Regions from separate parts of the Desulfofundulus thermocisternus DSM 10259 genome, predicted to be linked through region 3. Evidence: riboswitches for the same ligand, from Rfam matches in the RefSeq annotation. Region 3 holds a riboswitch; each other region holds the start of a gene.
The links. Region 3 has a riboswitch for cyclic di-GMP ahead of BR83_RS15950 (helix-turn-helix domain-containing protein). Riboswitches for the same ligand answer to the same signal wherever they lie in the genome.
Positions count from the first base shown of each region.

Region 1: it holds a riboswitch for cyclic di-GMP, as region 3 does, so the genes downstream of both, BR83_RS17900 (helix-turn-helix domain-containing protein) here and BR83_RS15950 (helix-turn-helix domain-containing protein) in region 3, are expected to answer to the same signal.
Region 2: it holds a riboswitch for cyclic di-GMP, as region 3 does, so the genes downstream of both, BR83_RS0101645 (ArsB/NhaD family transporter) here and BR83_RS15950 (helix-turn-helix domain-containing protein) in region 3, are expected to answer to the same signal.
Region 4: it holds a riboswitch for cyclic di-GMP, as region 3 does, so the genes downstream of both, BR83_RS0109185 (methyl-accepting chemotaxis protein) here and BR83_RS15950 (helix-turn-helix domain-containing protein) in region 3, are expected to answer to the same signal.

Region 1 covers NZ_JMLG01000041.1:578-3,762, reverse strand. Annotated here, with positions in the region: gene BR83_RS0113890 (copper amine oxidase N-terminal domain-containing protein) at 1-94, shown strand, start outside; gene BR83_RS17235 (hypothetical protein) at 160-792, opposite strand; gene BR83_RS16125 (sigma-70 family RNA polymerase sigma factor) at 880-1,263, opposite strand; gene BR83_RS17900 (helix-turn-helix domain-containing protein) at 1,422-1,667, opposite strand; cyclic di-GMP riboswitch class I at 1,742-1,831, opposite strand; gene BR83_RS0113875 (helix-turn-helix domain-containing protein) at 2,143-2,382, shown strand; gene BR83_RS16515 (recombinase family protein) at 2,379-3,185, shown strand, end outside.
Region 2 covers NZ_JMLG01000001.1:306,882-310,066, reverse strand. Annotated here, with positions in the region: gene BR83_RS0101645 (ArsB/NhaD family transporter) at 1-1,162, opposite strand, end outside; cyclic di-GMP riboswitch class I at 1,315-1,404, opposite strand; gene BR83_RS0101640 (universal stress protein) at 1,578-2,012, shown strand; gene BR83_RS0101635 (nitroreductase family protein) at 2,112-2,633, shown strand; gene BR83_RS0101630 (4Fe-4S dicluster domain-containing protein) at 2,642-3,163, opposite strand.
Region 3 covers NZ_JMLG01000027.1:22,695-25,879, reverse strand. Annotated here, with positions in the region: partial or broken gene BR83_RS17300 (stalk domain-containing protein) at 1-47, shown strand, start outside; gene BR83_RS16490 (hypothetical protein) at 148-765, shown strand; gene BR83_RS15950 (helix-turn-helix domain-containing protein) at 1,155-1,406, opposite strand; cyclic di-GMP riboswitch class I at 1,481-1,570, opposite strand; gene BR83_RS0112605 (helix-turn-helix domain-containing protein) at 1,876-2,121, shown strand; gene BR83_RS17885 (recombinase family protein) at 2,118-2,348, shown strand; gene BR83_RS0112595 (class I SAM-dependent methyltransferase) at 2,785-3,185, shown strand, end outside.
Region 4 covers NZ_JMLG01000010.1:43,842-47,026, forward strand. Annotated here, with positions in the region: gene BR83_RS0109175 (2-phosphosulfolactate phosphatase) at 18-806, shown strand; tRNA gene BR83_RS0109180 (tRNA-Val) at 912-986, shown strand; cyclic di-GMP riboswitch class I at 1,148-1,254, shown strand; gene BR83_RS0109185 (methyl-accepting chemotaxis protein) at 1,454-2,407, shown strand; gene BR83_RS0109195 (methyl-accepting chemotaxis protein) at 2,646-3,185, shown strand, end outside.

The sequences.
Region 1 (3,185 bases), on a different contig from region 3:
TAACGCTATTATTTTTGACCATCCTGATGCCTCCGATCAACTTCAAAAGATAGCTGAAGCTTTCCTGGAATGGTCAAAGTTGGATATAAGATAAATACCGCAAAAAGATTCCTGATAAACAAAGGAGAGCGCACCATATTAACGGTGCGCTGGGAGTTTTTAACGGATGTCAAGGTTTATATTCTCGTTGTAATAAGCATTATAGGTAGTTACTGATATCCACGGTTGCCCAGAAGGACTCGTTTCATTTGTTGCTACGCAGTTAGAAGGAGTCGCATTAACAAAAGTGGTAGGCGTTCCAACTAGCGTGGTTGTCCACCGGTTATTGTTAGCGTTAGCCGAGCCCCCAGAAGGTACCAATAAGGTGGAGACACGTCGAACTTTTTGTCCAGAACCGTCGTATCTAATTCCATTAACTGTAAACTCGTTATAATATAAAAGTGTACCGCTAGAACTATAGACATAGCATTTAATATAGCCGTCTTCAGCAGCAATTAATAGCCTATATGTCGAACCTGGACTAAAGGTATAACCTGATATCCACTGCCAATCGCTCCCACCTACATAAATACTACGGTAGATACCATATTGTGTACTATAGCCTTCAGATGGTTTTAATCCAAAACCAAATTCAAAGTCGAAGGTTGAGCCATCACAGCCGAGGTATTCATACAATGCAGCACCTGTTCCCAGAGCTACGTCACTCAGTGACGGTAAAGTAATTGTTGCCTCGATTTTCCGATAACCAGTCGAGGAAGTCTTTATCCTGCGGTAAGCATAGTCATAGGGCATAAATGTTCCCTCCTAACTTAAAGATTTACGAAACAAGACATTCTACTTCCGCCTCTGGGTATGGGGTCGTCCGTCCTGGATGAGGCTCTACTTGGCGGTGGGCTCGTCCAGGACAAAATGTTTTCTCAACTTTTTCAGCGCTCGCTCTTTCATCTGGTGCACTGCGGGTTGTGACATTCCGAGTTCTGCAGCTACCTCCTGCTCTGTGTGTCCCTCCAGGATCGTTGCCTTGATGACCTTCTGCTGCTGCGGCGTTAGCAACGAGAGGGCTTCCTGGAGGAATAGCGAATCCTCTACTGCGGTAAGGGTGTCACATATGGCGGCTACGGTATCGAGCCTCTCTGTTTCTTCATCTTCGGCGTCTTGGCTGAATAGGTCGTTGAGGATTAGCAGTTCGCGCTCCCGTAGCCGTTTTTGCTTTTTCGCTAGCCTGATAGCCTCGTGACGCAGGCCGGTTATAAACCAGGCCATAATCCGGGCTTCTTCAAGGTCATCTTCACAGGCGTCAGGTGTAGGAAGCCATCACTGTCCACCTCCTTTCAGCTTGTCTATCCTGCCCTCTACTTCATAAAGAGAAAATAGGGGGTCATTTTAATAACCCCCTACCGAAAAAATTTTTTGAGTTACTCTTAGTAACCGCTCTTACGTGAGAAGTATCGATTCAGCTCATCCCTACCCCACGTGGTATTTGGCTGGTAGCGGTAAACGGCTTCTATTATCCAAGTCACCAAATCGGAGCAGGCTTCCTCGTAACCTAGTTGACGGCTGTATTTCTTGACGATGGGAATGAAACGTTTAACGACCTGGGTCATAGCTTCCTCATTACCACTCTTCGCCAGGTCAATCAGTTCTCGGAGCTTTGGCTTTCTTTGCAAATGGTATCACCCTCTTCTAGAGACAAAAAGACCTACCACACCTTGGCAGAGGGCAGGTCTTAGACTTCTAGAGCAGCGGCAGCCAGGCTGTCATAGTGCCTGTGGGCACCTTAGACCCTGTAGCTTTACGTCCCCATTTTTCAATGGGTTTGCCTTTAACGCCAAAGTATTTAGTTTTCGTCAAAGAGCGCGGAACCCTCACCTCCCTCAACCTGTCTATTTAATAAGACGAATGGTGGGTTAAAATAGTTCCATATACTGGCAAGGAACTCATCGTCTTTTTCAGACACCTTTCGTCAAAAAATCTTTCGGTTTGATGAAAGGGTGAATAACTTGTCCATCCCGTGAATATGATGGTAATAGATATGGGATTTTTTTACCAAAATTGGCCGTAGAATATTGTAGAAAAATTTGGAAGCCCTCTTTTAAGTTCCTAACATACATCCTATAATAATAACATAGGAGGTGAAATCTGGTGAATAAGTTACTTACTACCAATGAAGCGGCTGAAATTCTCGGAATTTCGCCCATTGCGGTCGCTAATCTCCTCCGAGACAAGAAACTGCCGGGTATCAAGAGACGAGGCCCGGATGGAATTGACCGCTGGTTCATCAGACGAGAAGATGTTGCGCTCTACTGCGCTGAACTAGCTATTTTCAACATGCTCCAGAAGAGAGCTAGGGAGCAGCCTGTGGAAGAAGGTGTCCCATTGTGACTAAGGCTGTAGGCTACATTAGAGTAAGTACAGAAGAACAGACTCAGCACGGCTACTCTCTTGAAGCTCAGGCCCAAGCAATCAAGAAATACTGTGAGCTTCAAGGATGGGAGCTTGTAAGGATTTACCGGGATGACGGCTACAGCGGTGCTTCTATGGAGAGGCCTGAATTGCAGCAATTACTCGAAGACATTCACTTTGGAAAGTTCGATGTCGTAGTTGTCTGGAAGCTAGATAGGTTGAGCCGCAACTTAAAAGATACCCTCTACCTCCTCGATGACGCCTTTGAGAAGAACGGGATAGGTTTCACCAGCATACAGGAACAGTTTGATACTACCACAGCTATTGGAAAAGCTGTAATGCAGATAATTGCTTTTTTCGCTCAACTGGAAAGAGAAATGATTACCGAAAGGATGAAGATGGGAAAGTACCAAAAGGCACGGTTGGGTCAGTTCCCGGGTGGTCATGTCCTATACGGCTACAGGAAAAACCCAGTGACCGGAGAGTTCGAGATTAATGAGGAAGAAGCAAGAATTGTCAGGCTGATTTATCATTGGTACGTTTACGGTGACGAAACAGGAAAACCACTGGGAATGGAGGCTATTGCTGATAAGTTAACACAGATGGGTGTCCTTCCTCCTTCCGCTGTCCGTGGAGTTCGTGTCGGAGTCAGAGGAAAGAGAGGCCAAAAAGGGGAATACGTCAAGCACTGGTCAAACGCTACTGTCAGACAGATTCTTACTCATCAGGCATACATAGGTAAGAACTACTTTGACAGGGATGGTAAGAATGCCGAACCAGAC
Region 2 (3,185 bases), on a different contig from region 3:
CCACCACTACCACGTTGGCCGAAGCACCGATGATGGTACCGTTGCCACCCAGGCAGGCTCCCAGGGAAAGGGACCACCACAGGAAATTGAGGTTTTCGATACCTCCCAGGCGGCCCATGTCCTGAATTAAAGGAATCATGGTCGCCACAAAGGGGATGTTGTCCACAAAGGCCGAGGCCAGGGCCGAAAGCCAGACAATCAAAAGGCCCGCCGGCAGGAGTTCTCCCCCGGTAACCTCCAGGGCAAAATGGGCGATGGTTTCAATGACCCCTACTTCTTCCAGCGCTCCCACCAGGGCAAACAGGCCGATAAAGAAGAAGATAACCGGCCATTCTACGGCGTGCAGGGCATGTTCCGGGTCGGAACGGGTGATTACCAGCAACAGGGCCGCCCCGGCCATGGCGATCACCGAGCTCTCCAGGTGCAGGAACTGGTGCAGGGCAAACCCGGCAATGGTTAAACCCAAAACCCAGAGGCAGGGTTTCAGCAACGCGGCGTCTTTAATTTCGTCCCATTCATTAAGCTCCAGGATACTTTTTTGATTCTCAGGGTTTGTAACCAGGTCCCGGCGGTAAATGAGGCGCAGGATGAAAATGGTTGTAACATAAATTACAACCACCACCGGGGTAAGGTTAATCACAAAATCCATAAAGCCGAGCCCTACGGCGCTGCCAATCATGATGTTGGGCGGGTCTCCGATCAGGGTTGCCGTTCCCCCAATGTTGGAAGCAATAATTTCAGAAATTAAGAAGGGCAGGGGACTTACCTTTAGTTTGTGGGCGATGGCAAATGTAACGGGCACGATGAGGAGTACCGTGGTCACATTGTCCAGCAGGGCAGAAAGTACGGCCGTGACCAGGGCAAGGGCGGCCAGAATGCGCAGGGGCTCCCCCCGGGCCATTTTGGCCGCCTTGATGGCCAGGTACTCAAAGATCCCCGTTTCACGGGTAACGCCCACGATAATCATCATGCCCGTTAAAAGGCCGATGGTATTCCAGTCGATGTAATGGACGGCCAGTTCCGGGGTAATAATGCCGGCCAGTATGACTATCGCCGCACCGCAAAAAGCAGCCACGGTACGGTGAATCTTTTCCGAAATAATTATAGCATAGGTAAGTAAAAAGACGGACGTAGCTAAAATAACCTGCGTTTGAGGGGTCAAATTTCCCATCTCCTTTCTTTCATATTGTTTCGACAATCGTCCGGTCTTACTACGTTTAAGGAAACCACCTCCGTTGAGCACAAGGATGTGACTAATTTCAGGCAAAGTTAAAGGGGGGTAGTCAAGTGACTACCCCCCCCGGCAGTCGGTACCGTTGCAGCCTGGCGATCATAGTCCTGGAAAGGACCTTAGACCCATGGCTTTAGCGTCCCGGGCTTTCACCCGGTTTGCCCAACCCGAAAGTACCAGAATTTATTTAATTTGACTATTAGGCATAGTTAATTATAGTACAAATCCCTCGTTTAGACAATAGAGGTATAATTGGTTTTAATTATATTTTTTATAAATGCAGGTTTTTCTCCGGGAATGTAGAAGATCGTGCAAATAAGGATTGCTTGGGGAGGTTAAGGCCAGTATGAAAATACTTCTGGCCGTGGATGGTTCGGAGAATTCACTGCGTGCAGCCAGGACGGCTTTGCGTTTGAGCAAACTTAATCCCGGAGTTTCGGTAACAGCATTATATGTGGGGCCTTCCTGTTATAAAATTTTTCCCGAGCCGGGGTCGTGCACGTGGTTGCAGCAAAAAGAACTGGATCAGGAAATAGAGGCCCGGGCGGAAAAGGTCTTTGCCGCCGTAGAAGAAATATTTCAGGCAGAAGGCCTGACCGTAAACAAAGCAGTGGAGCGGGGAGATGCAGCCGAGGCTATCTGCCGCCTGGCTGCGGAAGGGTGTTTTGATCTCATTATCATTGGCAGCCGTGGCTTTGGTGATCTCAAGTCGCTGTTTCTGGGCAGCGTAAGCCACAAGGTGCTGCATCTGGCCCCCTGCCCGGTAATGGTGGTCAGGTAAGAGCAGGGTATAGATTCATCCGGTAAGTGTGTGGATTTACGCGCACACGTATATAATTATAATTAAAACTTTATCGCCATCCCTTGAGGAGGGGAATTCATGTCCACGATACTTTCCCTGGTGAGGGGTCGTTACTCCGTCCGCCATTACCGGCCGGATCCGTTGCCGGAGGCATTGCTGGATCAGCTCCTGGAGGCGGCCCGCTGGGCCCCGTCGGCGGGTAACCTGCAACCCTGGTTTTTTTACGTGGTTACCCGGCAGGAAAAGAAAGAAGCTCTGGCCCGGGCAGCTTTAAACCAGCGCTTCATTACCCAGGTTCCCGTGGTGATCGTGGTTTGTGCCGAGCCGGAACGTTCGGCCCGGGTTTACGGTGAACGGGGGCGTAAGCTTTACTGTATTCAGGACACGGCTGCCGCCATCCAGAATATCCTGCTTACCGCTAGCGCCCTGGGCCTGGGAACCTGCTGGGTGGGAGCTTTTAACGAGGACCAGGTGAGGGAATGCCTGGAGATTCCCCCGCAGTTCAGACCGGTGGCCATTATCCCCGTGGGTTACCCGGCCGATGATCCGGCCCGCCGGCCAAAGAGAAGGGAACTAGAAGATATTGTTAGTTATATTTAGTAGATATATTACCAGATGGCATTAACCGCCCTGCCATTCATCCTCCTGCGGATGATCTGCTCTCTTTTGATGGACGGTATATTTTCCGTGGAAATAAAAATGAGGCTGCCGGTGGGACAGGCGGTAACGCAGGCCGGTTCGAGACCGGCGTCAAGGCGATCCTTGCAGTAATCACATTTTACAACCACCCCTTTTTCTTCGTCCCATTGGGGGGCGCCCCAGGGGCAGGCCATGATGCAACTCTGGCAGCCCACACATAGTTCCTGGTCGATAAATACGATACCGTCGCTGGGGCGTTTCTGAACGGCCCCCACCGGGCAGGCCTGGACGCAGAAAGGGTCTTCACAATGGCGGCAGGTTGTGAAAACATACTTTGCCATGATCCGGCCGTTTCTGGTGGCAGGACCCGCCGTAATAATTTTTCCAGGCCTGGGTCCTGTGGCGAGCCCCTTATTAATCTTGCACTGCACCTCGCAACTGCGGCAGGAAATGCATTTTTTTTCGTCCTGGAAGAGGGAGTAATTGCTCATCATTATGCTCCTTTCTTTTTTT
Region 3 (3,185 bases):
CCAGTGAAATATGGGACGCGTTAAGCGCTAACGTAATACCGTGGTAACTCTGTTTGGGCTGTTGAAAATCTTTCTGCGGAAAGCGGAACGAATAGCCGGTTTGTGCGTCTGTAATTTTGGAAAAAATTCTTAAGGGAGGCTCTGTCAGTGAAGAAGTGGTTATTATACGTAATTATAACTATTTTTACTATTACTATTCCTGCTTGCGCACTAATAAAAAGGGAAAACAAGGCTGAAAACATGAATGTTCCCCCGCCGACAAATTCACAAATTACTCAACAAATCCAGGCTGCTTCTAATCCTCATTCCCAGACTCCTACCGAAAAGAAACTCACTCAAATTATTGTCAAAAGAGGTAATGACGTTTTCCCTTTTAATCCGCTCACGTTGAAAGAATCAGGCATAATCTTAGACGTGCGGGATTTGTTATGGGTAGCCCTGCGGGGCGGTGCCGGAATACAACCAGAAGTTAAACAAGTGGAGTCAAAAGAACTTGATAAAGACCTAAAAAACGGGGATAAAATGAAGGATGTCTTTTGCTCGGTTCGCCTTATTTATGAGCCATATAGGCCGAAGCAGGGAATAAATGATCTTGCTCACAAGGACTTAATTATCTATATAAATCCGGATAATGTGAATGATGCCTATTTCGGAATCCAAAACCCAGATAACCAAACTAAATGGGATCTTTACTATTTGCCCGGTTATGGACAATGGCTCAAAAAAGAGGTCGACCTTCTATTACGCTTACATACGGGATTATAAAAGTGCCTGGTCGCGTAGCAGACCAGGCACTTACTGTTAACAAAAATCGCTTAAGTTACATAGTGTATCCATCCAAGCTACTAAGTTATTATAGTAAGCGTCGTGGTCCGGGCCACCGTATCCAGCATCTGCTATAAATCGGGCACATGTATATTCACTAGGCGTAACACCTTTTATTTGGCACCAAACGAGGTAGTCAATTAGTTCTGAATAAATAGGATTAATGTCTTTATCAGCCATAATCCGGGCTTCTTCAACGTCGTCGTAGATGTCAGGTGTAGGGAGCCATCATTGTCCACCTCCTTCCAGCTTGTCTAACCTGCCCTCTACTACATAAAGAGAAAATAGGGGGGCGTTTTAATACCCCCCTACCAAAAAAAATTCTTGAGTTATTTCTGATAGTCGCTTTTACGGGAGAAGTACCGGTTTAGCTCATCCCTACCCCACGTGGTATTTGGTCGGTATCGGTAAACGGCTTCTATTATCCAGGTCACCAAATCGGAGCAGGCTTCCTCGTAACCTAGTTGACGGCTGTATTTCTTGACGATGGGAATGAAACGTTTAACGACCTGGGTCATAGCTTCCTCATTACCACTCTTCGCCAGGTCAATCAGTTCTCGGAGCTTTGGCTTTCTTTGCAAATGGTATCACCCTCTTCTAGAGACAAAAAGACCTACCACACCTTGGCAGAGGGCAGGTCTTAGACTTCTAGAGCAGCGGCAGCCAGGCTGTCATAGTGCCTGTGGGCACCTTAGACCCTGTAGCTTTACGTCCCCATTTTTCAATGGGTTTGCCCTTAACGTAGGTATTCGGTTTTCGTTGGAGAAGCGCGGAACCTTCACCTCCTTACATCCGTCTATTTATTAAGACGAATGGTAGGTCAAAATGGTACCATATACTGGAAAGAAGTCATCGTCTTTTTCTAATGTCGTTTATCAACATTCCTTATGATAGAAAAGGCAAATAACTTGTCCATCCCGTGAATATGATGGTAATAGATATGGGATTTCTTTACCAAAATTGGCTGTAGAATATTGTAGACAATTTTGGAAGCCCTCTTTTAAGTTCCTAACATACATCCTATAATAATAACATAGGAGGTGAAATCTGGTGAACGAGCTACTTACTACAAATGAAACGGCTGAAATCCTCGGAATATCGCCCGTAGCAGTTGCTAATCTCCTCCGGGATAAGAAACTACCAGGTATCAAGAGACGAGGCCCGGATGGAATTGACCGCTGGTTCATCAGACGGGAAGACGTTGCTCTCTACTGCGCCGGGTTGGCTATCTTCAATATGCTCCAGCACAAAGCCAGAATTAGAAGGCAAGCTGCGGAGGAAGGTGTCCCATTGTGAGTAGAGCCATTGGATATGTAAGGATAAGCACAGAAGAACAGACTCAGCACGGTTACTCCCTGGAAGCCCAAACCGAAGCAATAAAGAAATACTGCGAAATTCAAGGTTGGGAACTATTACGGATTTACCGCGATGATGGATACAGTGGCGCTTCAATGGAGAGACCAGCGTTGGAACAACTCCTTGCAGGCCTCCACCTGCGCCATTTCGATACGGTTGTCGTTTAGTGTATTTGCTACTATAAAACTGATCCATTTTTAGCCCCTGTGACATTGTCAAACTGATCCACCCTGGGAGCCGTGGTAGACAAAATGATACTGTGAAACTGATCCACTTTGGCGAAATTGCTACTCTAAAACTGATCCACTTCCTTCAACAATCCCCTATACTGGATGTACATTCATCCGGGTCAGGGGGGAGAAGGGAAGTGATTGAAATTAATCTTTACGAACAAATCAGGTACCTTTATGCCGTGGAAAAACTTTCTAAAAGGGATTGAAACTACCCGTAAGGTTCCTGTGCCCCCGGGCGGCGGCCCTGTTCCGAGCCTACCTATGAGGGATTGATCCGGAAAGGGGGGAAAACCTGGTCAATAGGAGGGTCGGGTTCACAATAACTAACCGTTGTTGGGTATTGTGAGCTTTTTGAGCCAGGTGAACGGGGATGACGGTAAAGGAAGGTTATAAGAAAAGATATGAAACGGGCGATACTCCCTGGGATATTGGCAAACCTGATTTTAACCTTATTCAGACTGTGACTGCAATGGCCATAAAACCATGTAAAGCACTGGATATCGGTTGCGGAACTGGTGATAATTCCATCTGGCTTGCCCGGAACGGCTTCGATGTGACAGGCGTTGATACATCGGAAATTGCAATAGGAAAGGCAGTAGAGAAAGCTTCAAAAGCCAATGTCCGGTGTACCTTTATGGTAATTGACTTCTTCACAAACAAAATTACAGGGGCGCCGTTTGGTTTTGCATTTGATAGAGGTTGTTTTCATTCATTGAATTCCGGTGAGGAACGGGAGAGCTTTGCGGAAAAGGTGGCCGCCCATTTAGAAGA
Region 4 (3,185 bases), on a different contig from region 3:
CGCGTGGAGGTTTAAATATGCGTGTGACCCTTTATCCAACAGCTGAAAGCCTGGAACAGGCCGTTCTGGCCGGGGGTACGGCGGTGGTTTTTGATGTTTTGAGAGCTACCAGCACCATAGTTACCGCCCTGGCCCATGGTTGCCGGGGTGTGGTGACCGTTGTCGACCCGGCGGAAGCACAGGAGGTTGCAGCCAGGCTGGCCGGGGAGAATATACCGGTACTGCTGGCCGGTGAACGGGGCGGCGAAAAAATTCCCGGCTTTCCTCACGGCAACTCCCCGCTGGAGTTCCGGCCGGAAGTGGTTGGCGGCAGGATGCTGGTTCTCACCACCAGCAACGGCACCCGCGCCCTGAATCTTGCGGCAGGAAGAGCCGGTACGGTGCTGGTGGGAAGCCTGCTCAATGCCCGGGCGGTGGCCCGGGAGGTCTGCCGGCTGGGCAGGGACGTAACCCTGGCCTGCGCCGGCACGCAGGGCGAGTTTTCCCTGGAAGATGCCCTGGGGGCTGGAATGGTGGTGCTGGAGATGGTGAAAATGGCGGATCCGGGCTGGTTGTACTGCTCTACTCCCGGAGCGTCCGGGCTGGATCTGTCCGACTTTGCCGTGGCTGCCCTACACCTGGCCCTGGCCTATAAAGACAACCCCCGGCGAGCTTTTGACCATTCCCTGCACGGGCGCAAGCTTTTCAGCATGGGCCTGGCGGCCGACCTGGACTGGTGCGCTTCCCTGAACACCTGTGAGGTGGTGCCGGTGGTTGGGGAGGGGAAGGAAATAATTCCCGGCTGCCCCGTAATTGTAAGGAGCTGATACCTGTGCGCCCCGCCTGTCCGGGAATAAAAAAACAGGCCGGCCCCCCTTGCACCCGGCCGGCAAATGTGTTAAAATAACACCTGCAACGGTAAAACTTCAAATGGGCGCGTAGCTCAGTGGGAGAGCGCTTGACTCACATTCAAGAGGTCGTAGGTTCAATCCCTACCGCGCCCACCAGAAAAACGGGAGCCCCGGAAAACGGGGCTTTTTGTTTTGGTGTGGAAGCTGCAAACTATTGCTGTTCGACATAAAATGACATTATTTACTTGACACAGGAAAATTGTGCTGGTTCAATAGAATTAATTATGAAATAAGTAGAAAAATAGCGAATAAAGTTTAACCTCGGAGGGCAAACCCGCGCGAAAGCCGGGGACGCAAAGCCACAGGTCTAAGGTTTCCCGCAGGACGCTTTTTAGCGGGGAGCTATGACGGCTGGGTTGCAGGGGAGAAAAGTAACTACGGGGCAGGATGCTTTTCTCCCTGTAGTTTTTTCTTTGTTTGCGTTCCTGGAAGGGGGGCTTTATTTTCTACCTCCAGTTTGTTTCTTCCTGTTCTGCCCCATGTTCTTGTTTTCCTTCAGGTTGGTGATATATCTCATCAGCGTCAGATGTGATTGCGGATAAAAGAAAGGGGAGTGTTCTTTAGTGAACCTGCTTTCATTTAAAAACAAGAAAGCTCAACCGGAAGAAATATCTCCACCTCCAGCGGTCGAGCCGGTGGAACCCGCTGCAGCTGCCGGCGATAACGGGGGTGAACGCCGGGCGGAGCAGGCGGAGCCCGACCTTTTAAAATGCGCCCTGAAGCTGGCCCCCTTTATCAAGGGGATGCTGGGGGAAGAGATGGGAATTTATGTATCGGACCTGGAGCGGTATATTTACTGCGACCCCGGTCAGGTGGGCCTTTCTTTAAAGGCGGGTGACACCATCAATGAAGGCAGCGTAACCGCCCTGACCCTGCGCACCGGCCGCAGGCAGGCCAGGCGGACGGGGAAGGAGGTCTACGGCATACCTTACATCGGCGTTTCCTACCCCATTACCGATCCCGGTACAGGTAAAGTAATCGGCACCATTGGCATGACCACCCCCATCACCCGCCAGGAAAATCTGATTGCAATGTCGCAGGAAATGGACAGCCAGATCAACCAGATAGCCATGGCTACCTCCAACCTTTCCGCCACCTCGGAAGAAGTGGCGGCAACAACGGAAAACCTGAACAGCAGCGCGCAGAAGATCAGGGATGAAATCAAGAAAACCGACGGCATTGTCAACCTCATCGAGGAAATTGCCGAGCAAACCCACCTGCTGGGGTTGAACGCGGCCATCGAAGCGGCCCGGGTGGGCGATGCCGGGCGGGGTTTCAACGTGGTGGCCGGGGAAATACGCAAGTTATCCCAGGATACCCAGCGCTCGGCCAGGGAAATCCTGGAGACCCTGCAGGAGGTGCAGCAGTCCGTTCTGGAGCTGACGGATTCAATTACCCAGTTGTCTGCCGCGGTGCAGGAGCAGGCCGCTTCGTCGCAGGAAATCAACGCTTCGGTGAATGAGCTGACGGCGGTATCCGCGCGGCTAAAGAAGCTGGCCGATGAGCTGGTGGTTTAGGGCACCAGCAACTAAAATTATTTTAGCGTTTTATTTAAAGCCGGCCGTCACAACTGCCGGCTATTTTTATGGTTTAAAAAAAGGCTATAAGCTCTGGCAGCGGGCTCAAGTAACCCTGAATTATGCCGAAATAAAAATATAGAAGTTTAAGACCGGGGAACGGTTGTTTCTATACCCTTAAACGGGATCTGCCGGTTCCGGTTACTGCCTGAAGAAGCAAAATTGTAAGGAAGGAGGATTGGCGGCGCTGTTCCTGCTTGCCGTCACGGTGCAGGGGCGGCTGCAGACAGGGATGAAGGGAAGACTTACGGGACAGCTTGCGGGAAGCCTGCGGATCAGAATGGCTGTTTTCTTCGGCTTTATAGTGCTCATGGGTTGCCTGGTGCTGGGGCTGGTGAGCGAGCATTACGCCGAACAGGCCCTGCAGGAACAGAGCCAGGAGGCCCTGCTTAAGACGGCCAGGCAGGCTGCCGAAACACTGGACAACCGTATCCAGGCGCGAATATATGCGGTTGAAAGCATAGCCAGCAGGAACGTCATCCGCGGCAGGTGGGGTGGCCGGGAGGCCACTCTGGAGGAAAAACTGCAGGCCCTGCGCGAGGAGTGGAAAAGGGCGGAAAGCCTGGGCTTCAAACAACTGGGCATTGCCGACAGGGAAGGAAATGCTTTCTTCAGCGATGGCAGTAAGGCCAGGGTTGCCGACCGGGATTATTTCAAAGCGGCCCTGGAAGGAAAGACCGCCGTTTCCAGCACGCTGGTCAGCAGGCTGGATAATGCT